DNA from 2 places in the Streptomyces sp. R11 genome. Region 2 is predicted to be linked to the other one. Evidence: riboswitches for the same ligand, from Rfam matches in the RefSeq annotation. Region 2 holds a riboswitch; the other holds the start of a gene.

Region 1 (7,347 bases), 5.8 Mb from region 2:
TGCTCGCCGACGCGCTCAGGGCTCCCGGGTTCGAGGACGCCGAGGTCGAGCGCCTGGTGCGCAACCGCCTCGACGAGATCCCGCACGAGCTGGCCAACCCCTCGCGCCGCGCCGCCAAGGAGTTGTCCCGGCAGCTGTTCCCGGCGACCTCGCGCATGTCCCGCCCGCGCCAGGGCACCGAGGACACGGTCGCCGGCATCGACTCCGCCGGAGTACGTGCCTTCTACGAGCGCCATGTGCGTCCGGCGACGTCCACCGTCGTGGTCGTCGGCGACCTCACCGGCGTGGACCTCGACGCCCTCCTCGGCGACACCCTCGGTGCCTGGACCGGCTCCCCGGCCCAGCCCCGGCCGGTCCCGCCGGTGACCGCGGACGACACCGGGCGCGTCGTCATCGTGGACCGCCCCGGCGCCGTCCAGACGCAGTTGCTGATCGGTCGCGTGGGCCCCGACCGGCACGACCGCGTCTGGCCCGCGCAGGTGCTCGGCACGTACTGCCTCGGCGGCACCCTCACCTCCCGCCTGGACAAGGTCCTGCGCGAGGAGAAGGGCTACACCTACGGAGTGCGCGCGTTCGGGCAGGTCCTGCGCTCCGCCCCGGACGGCTCGGGTGCGGCGATGCTCGCCATCAGCGGCTCCGTGGACACCCCGAACACCGGTCCCGCCCTGGACGACCTCTGGAAGGTCCTGCGCGGTGTCGCCGACGGGGGACTCACCGACGCCGAGCGGGACTTCGCCGTGCAGAACCTCGTCGGGGTGGCGCCGCTGAAGTACGAGACGGCCGCGGCCGTGGCGGGCACGCTGGCCGACCAGGTCGAGCAGCACCTGCCCGACGACTTCCAGGCGACGCTGTACCAGCAGCTCGCCGCGACCGGCACCGTCGAGGCCACCGCGGCGGCCGTGAGCGCCTTCCCGGTCGACCGTCTGGTGACGATCCTGGTCGGCGACGCGGCCGAGATCCGGGAGCCCGTCGAGGCCCTCGGCATCGGCGAAGTCAGCGTCGTGGCTGCCGAGTAGGGGACTGGCGCGGCGCCGGAGACGGCACGCGTGCGTAGGGGCCCTGGCGACGGAAGAGTCACCAGGGCCCCTTTATGCCCGAATTGAGGGAGAGGTTGCCTGTCTGACCTGTGGGATGCACTACAAAAGGCAGGATCCGTTTGGGGATTGAAAGATGCCCCGTTTAGCGTCTTCCGGGCTGTCCGTCAGGCACTGCGCCGCGCCCGCGGCACCGGACAGCCATCGCCGAGTCCCCGTACGGCGCGAGCCAGGGGAGCCGGGGACCCATCGAAGTCCCTGGGGTGAATCGGACGCCCGCGCAGCCGCGAGGGGGTCCGTAGGAGACCTTCCTGCTCCGAACCCGTCAGCTAACCCGGTAGGCGAGAAGGAAGGAAAGGACCAGCCACTTCATGGCGTTCACCTGCGCCACCGGGAAGCGTCCCGCGGGGAAGCACCGTCGCCCCAGCCGCTTCGAGCGCACCACCGCCCGCGCCGCGGGCGTCGCCGCACTCACCGCCACCGGCGTCATCGGCACCCTGGCCGCCCCGGCGCTCGCCGCCGAACCGGCCGTCGAGCAGACCGGCCTCATCCCCGTCGTCGCCGTCGAGAACTCGATCGCCGACCAGATCGACGCCCAGGCCGCCGCCCAGGAGCAGGCCGCCAAGGAGGCCGCGGCCCGCAAGAAGGCCGCCGAGGAGGCCGCGCGCAAGAAGGCGGCCGCGAAGGCGAAGAAGGAGCGCGAGGCCAAGGAGCGCGCCGCCCGCGAGGCCGAGCGTAAGCGCCTGCTGTCCTACGTCGCCCCGATCTCCGGCTCGTACGTCTCCACGGGCTACAAGGCCGGCGGGGCCGTCTGGTCCTCCGGCAGCCACACCGGCGTCGACTTCCACGCAGCCAGCGGCACCTCGGTCCACTCGGTGGCCTCCGGCACCGTCGTGGAGGCCGGCTGGGGCGGCTCGTACGGCAATCAGGTCGTGATCAAGATGAACGACGGTACGTACACCCAGTACGGCCACATGTCGTCCATAGCCGTCTCGGTGGGCCAGACGGTCACCCCCGGTCAGCAGATCGGCCTGTCCGGCGCCACCGGCAACGTCACCGGGCCGCACCTGCACTTCGAGGCCCGCACGACGCAGGAGTACGGCTCCGACATCGACCCCGTCGCCTACCTGCGCTCGCACGGCGTGAACATCTGACGCTCCGCCGCTGACGCCCGCGCGTCTTCCGAAAGCCCCGGCTCCCCGAGCCGGGGCTTTCGGCGTTTCGAACGACCCGCTGTCCAAAAAATATCCATGGATTCCGGCCTCCCGTCGGAAATTCCCGCCGGTTGCAATAGAGTCACTGAACACACGTCATTCGTCGACGTTTCACGGGGATTAAGGCGGAGGTCGGTCATGCGTATTCCGGCGCACTCGGTATGCACCGCGATCCGGGACGACATCGTCGCCGGGGTCCACGCGCGCGGCGGCAGGCTCACCGAGGAACTCCTCGCCCGTCGCTACGGCGTCTCCCGCGTCCCCGTGCGGGAGGCCCTGCGCACCCTGGAGGCGGAGGGCTTCGTGGTGACCCGGCGGCACGCGGGCGCATGCGTCGCCGAACCGAGCGAGCAGGAGGCCTCCGACCTGCTGGAGATGCGCACCCTCCTGGAGCCGCTCGGCGCCTCCCGGGCCGCCCAGCGGCGCACCGAGGCCCATCTGAAGGTCCTGCGCGGCCTGGTCAGGCTGGGCCAGGAGCGGGCCAGGCGGGGGAACAGCGAGGACCTGCGCTCGCTGGGCGGCTGGTTCCACGAGACGCTGGCCCAGGCCTCCGGCAGCCCTGCCCTGACCTCGATGCTGACCCAGCTGCGGCACAAGATCGCCTGGATGTACGCCGTCGAGGCACCGGCCGACCCCGTGGAGTCCTGGACCGAGCACGGCGCGATCGTGGACGCGGTGGCGCGCGGCGACGGCGAGCGCGCCCGTGCGATCACGGCGCTGCACACCGAGCGCTCGATCTCCGCGCACCGGTTGCGCTTCGGCTCCCGCGGTGATCGCCCGGAGCGTGTGAGGAATTTGCAACATCCCGTAAACATGCCGAGCCTGCGGCATTAACACGGGCGCCGTATACAAAGAGGGGATATTCGGAGGCGGTAATTTACGCTGCCCTTTTTCAGGTGTGCGGGTAATTCTCGGCCGCCAACCTCAAAAAGCGGGGCCGCCTGCCGAAAACAGCGAAGCCGCGCCCGCCGGAAAGGCGGACGCGGCTTCACCGCTTGTTGTGGCGTCCCGCTCAGGTCCTTCAGACCGTCTCGGGCAGCTCCTCGAGGCCCTCGGAGACCAGCTTCGCCAGACGGTCGAGGGCGGCGTCCGCACCCTCGGCGTCGGAGGCGAGGACGATCTCCTCGCCGCCCTGGGCGCCCAGGCCCAGGACGGCCAGCATGGAGGCCGCGTTGACGGGGTTGCCGTCGGCCTTGGCGATCGTCACCGGGACGCCTGTGGCCGTGGCGGCTCGGACGAAGATGGAGGCGGGGCGGGCGTGGAGGCCCTCGGCCCAGCCGACGTTGACGCGGCGCTCAGCCATGTGATGCTGCCCTTCGGTGTTCAGGGTTGTCTAGACCAGTTTCCCACACCCGTGAAGCACGACGGAACTGGACGAACGTCTGACGAACGTCCCCTCCTGAGGTGACCGTGGGGTCGCGGCCTCGACCCCACGTACGTCCTGAACAGACTGCCTCGCGCCGTTGTCGTACGCGAGCCGTACTCTGGGCCCCATGCAGAGCGCCTCGGACAGGCACGCGTACCCCGCCCACTGGGAAGCCGACGTGGTGCTGCGCGACGGCGGCACCGCGCGCATCCGCCCCATCACCGTCGATGACGCCGAGCGCCTGGTCAGCTTCTACGAGCAGGTGTCGGACGAGTCGAAGTACTACCGCTTCTTCGCGCCCTACCCGCGACTGTCCGCAAAGGACGTCCACCGCTTCACGCACCACGACTTTGTGGACCGGGTGGGACTCGCGGCCACGGTGGGCGGCGAGTTCATCGCCACCGTACGCTACGACCGGATCGGCGCCGACGGAATGCCCGCGTCCGCGCCCGCCGACGAGGCCGAGGTGGCCTTCCTCGTCCAGGACGCCCACCAGGGCCGCGGCGTCGCCTCCGCCCTGCTCGAACACATCGGCGCCGTCGCCCGCGAGCGCGACATCCGCCGCTTCGCCGCCGAGGTACTGCCCGCCAACAACAAGATGATCAAGGTGTTCACGGACGCCGGATACACCCAGAAACGCAGCTTCGAGGACGGCGTCGTCCGCCTGGAGTTCGACCTGGAGCCGACGGACCGCTCGCTCGCCGTGCAGTACGCGCGCGAACAGCGCGCCGAGGCACGGTCCGTACAGCGGCTGCTGGTGCCCGGCTCGGTCGCCGTCATCGGCGCCGGCCGCACCCCCGGCGGGGTGGGCCGCAGCGTCCTGGGCAACATCAGGGACGCCGGGTTCACGGGACGGCTGTACGCGGTGAACAGGGCGTTCCCGCACGACCTCAAGGAACTCGACGGCGTGCCCGCGCACCGCTCCATGCGCGACATCGACGAACAGGTCGACCTCGCGGTGGTCGCCGTGCCGGCCGCGTACGTCCCCGACGTGGTCGCCGAATGCGGCGAGCACGGCGTGCAGGGGCTGGTCGTGCTCTCCGCCGGGTACGCCGAGAGCGGGCCGGACGGCCGCGAGCGGCAGCGTGAACTCGTACGGCAGGCACGCGCGTACGGCATGCGCATCATCGGACCGAACGCCTTCGGGATCATCAACACCTCCGCCGACGTACGGCTGAACGCCTCCCTGGCCCCCGAGATGCCCCGCCCGGGCCGCATCGGGCTGTTCGCGCAGTCCGGCGCGATCGGCATCGCGCTGCTGTCCCGGCTCCACCGGCGAGGCGGCGGCGTGACCGGCGTCACCGGTGTGTCGACCTTCGTCTCCTCCGGCAACCGCGCCGACGTGTCCGGCAACGACGTCCTTCAGTACTGGTACGACGACCCGGACACCGACGTCGCCCTGATGTACCTGGAGTCCATCGGCAACCCGCGCAAGTTCAACCGCCTCGCCCGGCGTACGGCCGCGGCCAAGCCGTTGGTCGTGGTGCAGGGCGCGCGACACGGCGGCGCGGCGCCGCAGGGCCACGCGGTGCGCGCCACGCGGCTGCCGCACGCCACGGTGTCCGCGCTGCTGCGGCAGGCCGGCGTGATCCGGGTGGACACCATCACCGAGCTCGTGGACGCGGGCCTGCTGCTCGCGCGGCAGCCGCTGCCGACCGGGCCGCGGGTGGCGATCCTCGGCAACTCCGAGTCGCTGGGACTGCTGACGTACGACGCGTGCCTCTCCGAGGGGCTGCGGCCACTGCCGCCGCTGGATCTGACGACGGGCGCGTCCGCGGCGGACTTCCACGAGGCGCTGTCGCACGCGCTCGCCGACGAGACGTGCGACGCGGTCGTCGTCACCGCCATCCCGGCGATCGGCGACGCGTCGACCGGTGACGCCGAGCTGGCCCAGGCCCTGCGGTCGGCGGCCGAGCAGGTGCCGGGGAAACCGGTGCTGGTGGTGCACGTCGAGCTGGGCGGCCTCGCCGAAGCCCTGTCGGCCGCGGCGAGCACCGCACCGCAGGCGGACCGGAAGGCGCCCGGCGCCATGATCCGTCCCCATCCGTTCCGTCCCCTGGACTTCCAGTCCGTCAACCCGGCCGAGCAGTCGGACACCCCGCAGAGCCCGACGACCCTCATCCCCGCCTACCCCGCCGCCGAGCGCGCCGTCCGCGCCCTCGCCGAAGCCGTCAACTACGCGCAGTGGCGACGCGACGCGGCCGACCCCGGCAAGGTCCCCGAGTACGAGGACATCGACGAGAAGGGCGCCGCCCGGCTGATCGGTGGACTGCTCGCGCGCGGGCAGGGACTCACGCTCGGCACGGACGAGACCTGTGACCTGCTCGGGAAGTACGGCATCGACGTGCACCGCGCCCTGCACGCGCCCACCCCCGACGCCGCCGCGGACGCCGCCCGCACCCTCGGCTACCCCGTCGCCCTCAAGGCCACCGCCCCGCACCTGCGGCACCGCGCCGACCTCGGCGGCGTACGGCTCGACCTCGCCGACGAGGAGCAACTGAGGCGGGCGTACGCCGAGTTGAGCGAACTGTTCGGCAGGCCGGAGGAGCTGCGGCCGGTCGTGCAGAGCATGGCACCGCGCGGCGTCGACACCGTCGTACGGGCCGTGATCGACCCGGCGGCCGGCGCCGTGCTGTCCTTCGGGCTCGCCGGAGCCGCCTCCCAGCTGCTCGGGGACATGGCGCACCGGCTGATCCCGGTCACCGACCGTGAGGCGACCTCGATCGTCCGCTCCATCCGGACGGCACCGCTCCTCTTCGGCTGGCGAGGCTCCGCTCCCGTCGACACACCTGCGCTGGAGGAGCTCCTGCTGCGGGTGTCGCGGCTGGTCGACGACCACCCGGAGGTCGTCGCGGTCACCCTGGAACCGGTCGTCGTCGCCACCCACGGCCTGAGCGTGCTCGGCGCCTCCGTACGCCTCGCGCCGCCGCCCGCCCGGGACGACCTCGGGCCGAGGACCCTGCCGACGTACTGAGAGCGCCCTCAGCGGTGCCTCGCAGTCAGTGCGCCCCCGTAGGATGGGCGTCATGGCCAAGACCAGTACGACGACCCAGGGGCTGCGTGCGGCGATCGAGCGCAGCGGCTACTACCCGGCCCTCGTGGCCGAGGCGGTGGAGGCCGCTGTGGGCGGCGAGCCCATCCGGTCGTACCTGGTCCACCAGGAGACGACGTTCGACCAGAACGAGGTGCGGCGGCACGTGACCGTGCTCGTCCTCACCCACAACCGCTTCATCGTCAGCCACACCGACGAGCAGGCCGCCGACAGCACCTCCCCGACGCCGTACGCGACGACGTCCACCGAGTCCGTGAAGCTCGGCCGGATCTCCTCGGTCGTCGTCAGCCGCGTCGTCGCCAACCCGGAGTCGTACACGCCGGGCACGCTGCCCCGCGAGATCGTGCTCACCATCGGGTGGGGCGCGGTCGCCCGGCTCGACCTGGAGCCCGCCGCCTGCGGGGACCCCAACTGCGAGGCCGACCACGGCTACACGGGCAGCTCCACGGCGGACGACCTCAGCCTGCGCGTCAGCGAGGCCGGCGACGGACCGGAGACCGTGCGCCAGGCGCTCACCTTCGCGCAGTCGCTCTCCGAGGCGACCGCGGACATCGCCCGCTGAGATGATCCAGCCCACCGCCTGGGACTCCCACCCGGAACCCCTCGCCGTCGACTCCGCGCCCGCCCCCGAGTACGGCAGCGGCTCGCTCGCCGACCTGCTGCCCACGCTGGCCGCCGGCA
Region 2 (7,347 bases):
GTGCGCGCCATGAGAAGAACTTCGATCATGATCAGTGCCGCGGTGCTGACCGTCTCCCTCGCATCTCCCGCCGTGGCCGACCGGGGCGGACAGGACTTCGGCCGGGCCACGCTGACCGGCTTCGCGTCACTGCCGGCCGAGACGTTCGTGCCGGGCAGCGAGCCGTCCGGCTCGGCGATCGGGGCCGGCCCCTTCAACGGGATCTCGGCGCCGTTCGCGCACCAGCCGGTGCAGGGCTTCAGCGGTGTCGTGAACCGGCGTGACGGCACCTTCGACGTGCTCTCGGACAACGGGTACGGCAACAAGGCCAACAGCGCCGACTTCCTGCTCCGTGTCCACCGCATCAAGCCGGACACGCGGACCGGCAAGGTCAAGGTGCTCGGCGGGTTCAACCTGAGCGACCCCGACGGCCGTGTGCCGTTCGCGCTCACGCGGGCGGACCGGGCGCTCACCGGCGCCGACTTCGACGTCGAGTCGATCCAGCGGATGCCGGACGGGACGTACTGGATGGGCGACGAGTTCGGCCCCTGGCTGCTGCACTTCTCCGCGAAGGGCCGCCTCCTGGAGGCACCCATCGCGCTCGACGGGGTGAAGGCGCCGGAGAACCCGTACCTGAACGGCGCCCAGCCGAACATAGCGAGCAGCAAGGGCTTCGAAGGTCTGGTGCGCTCGGTGGACGGCCGCCGCCTCTACCCGCTCCTCGAAGGCACGGTGACCGGCGACACCCCCGGCGACCTGCGCTTCAGCGAGTTCGACCTGCGCAAGCGCGCCTACACCGGGAAGGGGTTCGTCTACCGCCTGGAGTCGACCGCGAACGCCATCGGCGACGCCATCGCCGTAGACCGGCACCGCTTCCTGGTCATCGAGCGCGACGGGGGACAGGGCGACACCGCTCAGTTCAAGCGCATCTACCTGGCCGACACCCGTGACCGCAACGGCGACGGCCTGATGGACAAGACCCTCGTCGCCGACCTGCTGGACATCGCCAACCCCAAGGGGCTCGGCGGCTTCGGGAAGACCTTCCGCTTCCCGTTCCAGACGATCGAGGACGTGAACCTCGTCGACGACCGCACGCTGGCAGTCCTCAACGACAACAACTTCCCCTTCTCGTCGGGCCGTACGGCGGGCAAGGCGGACGACAACGAGTTCATCACCGTCCGCCTCTCGGCCCCGCTCCACGCGGACGGGCGCGCGTTCCGCTGAAGGCAGGCGCAGGAGCGAGTGCCCGGTCAGATGTGAGGCCGCCGGCTGGTCGAGCGGGTGACCGGGCCGGCGCGGGCGCTCGACCAGGGCGTGCCGGAGCCGCCGGTCCTATGATCGGCCCGTGGACACAGCCGATCGCGACGCCCAGCGTCTGCCCATCGCCCAGTGGAGTGCCGCGGAGCGGCTCAGGAAACTGGGGTACGGACTGTTCCTGGAGCACCAACCGCACGTCACCTGGCGGGAGTTCGCCAAGTACGGCGCCATTCCGGGGACGCAGGTCCTGGCTGTGACTCTCACTCTCGAGGACGGCCGCGAGATGGTGTGCAGCCTGGTGGTGGGGATGTCTCCGGAGGCGTTCTCCGTCGAGTCGGACATCGGCGTCGACGATCCGGACGCCGAGAACGGCTACCGCTACCTGCTGGAGATCCCGGAGTCCCTCGCCCACTCGCTCGACGAGTTCATCCCGCTGCTCGACCACCAGCTGGATCAACTCGTCGAGGCGGCACCGCGGTTGCTGCGCGAACTGCGAGCGGGTACGCCGAAGGCCTGACGGGTCCAGAGGCCTTTGGGTTTCCTGTGAAGGGTGTGACTACGTTCACGCCGATGTGGCGGAAAGTGATGAATTCCTTACGCAACCGGCGCGTAAGTGACGGTAATTCAAACAACACGCCACGGAGGTTTAAAGTGCAACCGTTCACCCTCAAGTACGCCTTTCCGAAGGGGATTTCCCTCGCGGTCACGCCGTATCAGTTCGACCCGGCCCGGCAGCTGAACGTGCTGCCCGACGGACGCCCAGCCGTCAGTGACCCGGACCTCCTGCTCGCGGTCGGCACGACGACGTCGACCGCGGGCTCTGCGACCCACTTCGACGACTGACGACCGTGCGCGCATGACCGTACTGATCCTGACGTCCGAGGAGGACGTGACCGCCGACATGGTGGTGGCCGAGCTGCACGCTACGGGGACGCCCGTGATGCGACTGGACCCCGCCGACCTGCCGGGCAAGGCCGTGCTGTCCGCCGACTACGCGCACGGCGACTTCGACGGCCACCTGTCCGTCAACGGACATGTGCTCAGCATGGGGGGCCTGCGCTCGATTTGGGTGCGCAGGCCCGGCGAACCGGCCGCACACGCCGCCCATCGCTCGGAATGGCTGACCGCCGAGACCCGGCAGGCGCTGTACGGGATGCTCCACTCCGCCGCCGCACGGTGGATGAACCATCCGCGCAACGCCGACCAGGCCCGCCTGAAACCCTGGCAGTTGAGGGTCGCCCACCTCAGTGGCTTCGCCGTGCCGCCGACGGTCTTCACCACTTCCCCCCGGCTGGCACGGGAGTTCGCCGAGGAGTACCGGGACGTGGTGGTGAAGTCCGCCTCGGGACCGCCGCCCGGCAACCCCGGGCTGACCCTGCCCACCACCCTCGTCGGCCCCGACGCGGACTTCTCCGCCGTCGCGGCCGGCCCCGCGCTTCTCCAGCGGTACGTCTCCAAGCGGGCCGACATCCGGCTGACCGCCGTCGGCAGCCGGATGTTCGCCGCGCGCAAGACCGCCGAACCCGGCCAGGTCGACGGACGTTACGGCGACACCGGGCACGCCTGGGAGCCGGTCCCGGTCCCCGACCGCATCGGCAAGGCGGTGCACGAGTACGTCACCCTCGCCGGACTGGCGTACGCCGCCTTCGACTTCGCCGAGGACGAGGACGGCATCTGGTGGTTCCTGGAGTGCAACCAGAGCGGCCAGTTCGGCTTCGTCGAGCTGGAGACCGGGCAGCCGATCGCGGAGGAGGTGGCCCTGTGGCTGGCCCAGCGCAGGCCGGACCGCCGGGCGACCGAAGGCCGCGGGTGAGTCGGGTGCCGACCGTCGAGGGGGCGGTCGGCGCCACGGCGCGGGCGTGCCCCGCGAAGCTCGCCCACTCCTACTTCCCCAGCTCCTTGCGGATGCGGTCCAGCATGAATGCCGACGACTCCTCGGCCCGCTCCTCCCACGCGAAGACACAGGCCGTCGCCACGCCGTCGAAGTTCAGCTCGCGCAGCGTGCAGGGCCCGTCGCCGGTGGCGATCCCCGCGATCCAGTCGCGGAACTCGGTGTCGAAGGCCTCCCGGTAGCGGCCCGTCCGTCAGCACCCCCGTGCCGTGCTGTCCGGCGGTGCGCAGACCGACCGCGGCGGGGTCGGGCAGCCGGACGAGGCCCTCCTCGCCGACGGTCTCGCACTGGATGTCGTATCCGTACTGGCAGTTGACGAAGACCTCCAGGTCGATGCGGACCCCCTTGGCGGTCTCGAACAGCATGATCTGCGGGTCCCTGAGGTGCGCGAAGCGCTTGCTCGTGGCGCGCGGTGCGACGACCTGGGTGGAGACGATCTCGTCGTCGAGCAGTCGGCGCAGCACGTCGACCTCGTGGACGGCCGTGTCGAGGGCGGCCATGGGGGGGTGTACGACTGAGGGACGGTCGGGTTGCGGTGGGCGCAGTGCACGATCAGCGGTTCGCCGATCCGGCCGGGGTCGATGACCTACAAGCCATGCACCATCTCGTGGAGCTGGGGCACCGCCGGGTCGTGCACATCGACGGCGGGCGCGGCCCGGGCTCGGCCGAGTGGCGTCGCGCCTACCGGGCCGCGATGCGCGCATCGAGACGAGCGGTCTGCTACTCGCCGAGCGTGACCAGGGCCTGCCCCTGCCCACCGCGGTCCTCGCGGGCAATGACCGGTGCGCCATGGGCTTGTTGATGGCCCCGACCCGCGCGGGCGTCGAGGTACCGCGCGACATGTCCGTCGGCGGCTCCGACGACAACCGCCTCTCCCGTCTGATGCCGGTCGGTCTGACGACGGTCCGTCAGGACGCGCTGCTGATGGCAGAGTACGCGGTGCGGTTCGCCGTGGAGCGGCTGGAGAAGCCGGAACTGGAGCCGCGCGAGGCCTTGTTGGACCCCAAGCTCGTGGTGCGGGGCACGAGCGGGCCGGCCCCGCGCGTCCCGTGACGGCGGCCGATCGGTGGCTCAGGCGGGCCGGATCACGCTGTGGATCGCCGACTCCCCGGCGTAGTAGATGGACTCCTCGCGTATGGAGGAGCCCGGGCCCGGTGCGTGGATCATCGTGCCGTTTCCGGAGCAGATGCCGACGTGGCCCGCATGGAACAGGACCAGGTCACCGGGCTCGGCGTAGGTGACCGCGATGCCACGGCCGGCGGTCGCCTGTTCCGGTGCGGTGCGGGGGAGGGCGATGCCCGCGGCCTTCCAGGCGGCCTGGGTGAGGCCGGGCCCGTCGTAGGCCTCCGGGCCCGTCGTGCCCCAGACGCAGGGCTTGCCGAGCTGGGCGCGGGCGAAGTCCAGGGCGCGCAGGGCCCGGGTGTCCTGCGGGCCCGTTGACGTGAGGGCGGCGCTCGGCTCGACGGACGGGTTCGTGTCGAGGGTCTGGTCGGCAGCGGTGATTGCCGGACCCGGGATCGCGGTCTGGCCCGTGGCGATGTCCTGGCTCGCGACGACTGAGGGGAGAGGGTCGGTGAGCGGGTCCGGCGTGGTGACTGCCGGGAGTGGGTCGGTGAGCGGGTCCGGCGCGACGACTGAGGGGAGTGGGTCGGTGAGCGGGTCCGGCGTGGTGACTGCCGGAAGTGGGTCGGTGAGCGGGTCCGGCGTGGTGCTCCAGGGCGTCGACGCGGCCCAGGCCGTCGTACCGGCCGGGACCGTGGTGAGGTCGGCCGGCCCCTGTGCCTGCAGTGCCTGCCATTGTGCGTCGGCAGAGGGATACGCATCGGCCGTGGGCTGGGCCTGGGTCGGCGCGGCCCCCCAGGTGTCGGTGACCGGCGCCGCCTCGATCGCCGCGAGCGGCGCGCTCTGCCGTGCGCTGTACGCGGACAGCAACGCGCGGGCCCGGTCGAGCTTGCGCTGGTTCTGCTCCTTGGTCGTGCGCAGCGCGGACCGCTCCTGCGGCTCGGCCGTGGGCTCGGCGGCCGGGAGGGGCAGGGCGAGGGCGCTCCCTGCGGTCGTCTGCTGCGGTGCCTCCGAAGCGCCCGGAAGTGCGGCAACGGGCCCGGCGGTCAGCTCGGCCACGGCAGCCGTCCGGGTGGCCGCACCGGACGTGAGCTCGGCGACCGGCGCGGCGGGCAGCTCCAGGGCGGCACGGCCCGACGACTCCCGCGCCTGATCGGGGCCGTTCGCCGGGCGCGCGGACCGCGTCCCGGTGGGGCGCTCGGGCATCCGGTCGGTCGGCAGTACCGCCGGCACAATCGGACCCACCTTCGCACGGGCGGCGTCGAACCACTGCCGCGCGACGCTGTCGAGCGCGGGGTCGCTGTGCCTGCTCTCGTTGTCACGGGGCGCGGCGGCGGCCCGGCGTGCGGTGTCCGTCGGCCGGTCGGTGCGCGCCCGCGATCCCGTCGCTGCCGCGCGGGTGGCGTTGAAGGTCCCCGTGTCCGACTCGGCCTGGTCGTAGAGGGAGCTGACCCGCCGGCTGACCTCCTCGCGGCTCGGCGCCTCGTCCGCGGCCGACGGGGCTGCGTTGGCCGTCTGGGCGAGCAGGGCCACAGAGGTCAGGGCTGCCGACGCGAGTGCGGAATTGCGCATGCCCGGGAGGCTCAGAGCCCCCGGACGCGCGGTGCGTTCCGGCGCCATGGGTGACGTACTCCTTCCGTACTCCGCCTACCGAGTTAGCTGACGGGTTCGGGCGGTCGTCTCCGGAAGGTGTGCCCTACGGCCCGCGCCCCGAAGGGCGGTTGGGCCGATTCACCCCAAGTTCGGTTGGGTCCCCGGCTCCAGTGGACCCTTGCGGGCGCGCACCGGACTCGGCGGAGGCCGCGCGTCCCGGCGGGGTTCGCCGGAGTTCGTCGTGCGGTCCGATGCGTAACCTAACCAACTTGTGAGGCCCGCGTGAAGATTGACATGTGAAATGTCCGATACGTTTTTGTGACCTTCGACGCTCCGAGTGAGAAAGAGACCGGATTCACTTCGCGGTGCGCTGACTTCGCCACGCTTCGTAATGATCGAGGACCGTCTGCTCGATCGGACGGTAGGCGATGCCCAGTTCGTGCACGCTGCGGCTGTTGTCCACCTGGAACCGGATGCCGAGGTGCTTGCGGATGTAGTCCTGGCTCAGTCCGAACGCCGGGCCCAGGACGCGAACGGGCCAGTGCGGGAGCGCGGTGCGCGGGAGGCGCAGGTCACGGGGATGGCGGGCCCGGATCATGCGGGACATCTCGTGGAAGGACGTCATGGTCCGGGCGGCGAGGATGTAGCGGCCCTTCGCGTCCGGGTTCCGGGCCGCCGCGATGTGCGCGTCGGCCACCTCACGCACGTCCACCGTGGTGAAGCTGAAGTCGGGTGCGCCGTAGAAGAAGTAGCCCTTGAACAGCTCCTCCAGCAGGAAGAGGCTGCCGGACTCGGAGGTGGGGGTGAGGGAGGGGCCCAGGATCAGGCCGGGGTTGACCGACACCATCCGCCAGCGGCCCTGGGCGGCTTCCGCGTCCCACGCCGCGCGTTCCGCGACCGTTTTCGCGTAGTGGTACGGGTTGTTCTCCATCGTGCTGGTGGTGTTGAAGTAGCGCTCCGACAGCACCGCGTCGTCCATGGCCAGTACGTCGGCGTAGTCGCCGAAGATCGCACCCACGGTCGAGGTGAGGACGAGTCTTTCGACTGTGGGTGTGCGCTCGATGGCCGCCAGCACATTGCGGGTGCCGAGCAGGGCCGGATCGACGACGTCCCTGCGGCCGTCCTTGATCTTCTCCGGCATCAGGAACGGCGACGCCACATGGAACACCACTCCGCATCCGGTCATCGCCTCGTCGAAGGAGCCCTCGGCCAACAAGTCCGCCTCGAACAGGTGGAGGCGGCCCGGATGTGCCTCCTGCATCTCCAGCAGGGGGCGTACCTTCGCCGTGGCGGCCGTGCTGCGTACCGTGGCGTGGACCCGATACCCGCGCTCCAGCAGCCGTTTGACCAGATGACTTCCGACGAACCCGCTGCCTCCGGTGACCAACACGGCCGTCGACCCGTCTGCGCCCACCGTCACTCCTTCTCCCGCGCGGAAGCCGGTCGATCACGGTAGCGTCGTTCGCACGGGAGTGAGCACTGCTTCACGTCGTCGGCCGAGTTCCACGGGCCGTGCGTGTCGCAGGAGTGGTCGAGGTCGGGGGTGGCCGCCGCCACGTGGGTCA

Evidence for each region. A riboswitch is a leader RNA that binds a small molecule or an ion and turns the genes downstream of it on or off. The one in region 2 is predicted to bind cyclic di-AMP.
Region 1: it holds a riboswitch for cyclic di-AMP, as region 2 does, so the genes downstream of both, AB5J55_RS31690 (M23 family metallopeptidase) here and AB5J55_RS05020 (NlpC/P60 family protein) in region 2, are expected to answer to the same signal.

Annotation. Positions count from the first base shown of each region.
Region 1 covers NZ_CP163432.1:6,873,410-6,880,756, forward strand. Annotated here, with positions in the region: gene AB5J55_RS31685 (M16 family metallopeptidase) at 1-1,016, shown strand, start outside; cyclic di-AMP (ydaO/yuaA leader) riboswitch at 1,230-1,392, shown strand; gene AB5J55_RS31690 (M23 family metallopeptidase) at 1,406-2,188, shown strand; gene AB5J55_RS31695 (GntR family transcriptional regulator) at 2,387-3,082, shown strand; gene AB5J55_RS31700 (HPr family phosphocarrier protein) at 3,270-3,551, opposite strand; gene AB5J55_RS31705 (GNAT family N-acetyltransferase) at 3,742-6,588, shown strand; gene AB5J55_RS31710 (DUF5998 family protein) at 6,641-7,228, shown strand; gene AB5J55_RS31715 (alkaline phosphatase family protein) at 7,230-7,347, shown strand, end outside.
Region 2 covers NZ_CP163432.1:1,098,398-1,105,744, reverse strand. Annotated here, with positions in the region: gene AB5J55_RS05055 (esterase-like activity of phytase family protein) at 10-1,203, shown strand; gene AB5J55_RS05050 (hypothetical protein) at 1,325-1,753, shown strand; gene tgmA (putative ATP-grasp-modified RiPP) at 1,888-2,079, shown strand; gene tgmB (ATP-grasp ribosomal peptide maturase) at 2,093-3,049, shown strand; partial or broken gene AB5J55_RS05035 (sugar phosphate isomerase/epimerase) at 3,120-3,239, opposite strand; partial or broken gene AB5J55_RS05030 (Gfo/Idh/MocA family oxidoreductase) at 3,252-3,713, opposite strand; partial or broken gene AB5J55_RS05025 (substrate-binding domain-containing protein) at 3,717-4,180, shown strand; gene AB5J55_RS05020 (NlpC/P60 family protein) at 4,199-5,761, opposite strand; cyclic di-AMP (ydaO/yuaA leader) riboswitch at 5,818-5,995, opposite strand; gene AB5J55_RS05015 (NAD-dependent epimerase/dehydratase family protein) at 6,138-7,196, opposite strand; partial or broken gene AB5J55_RS05010 (enolase C-terminal domain-like protein) at 7,268-7,347, opposite strand, start outside.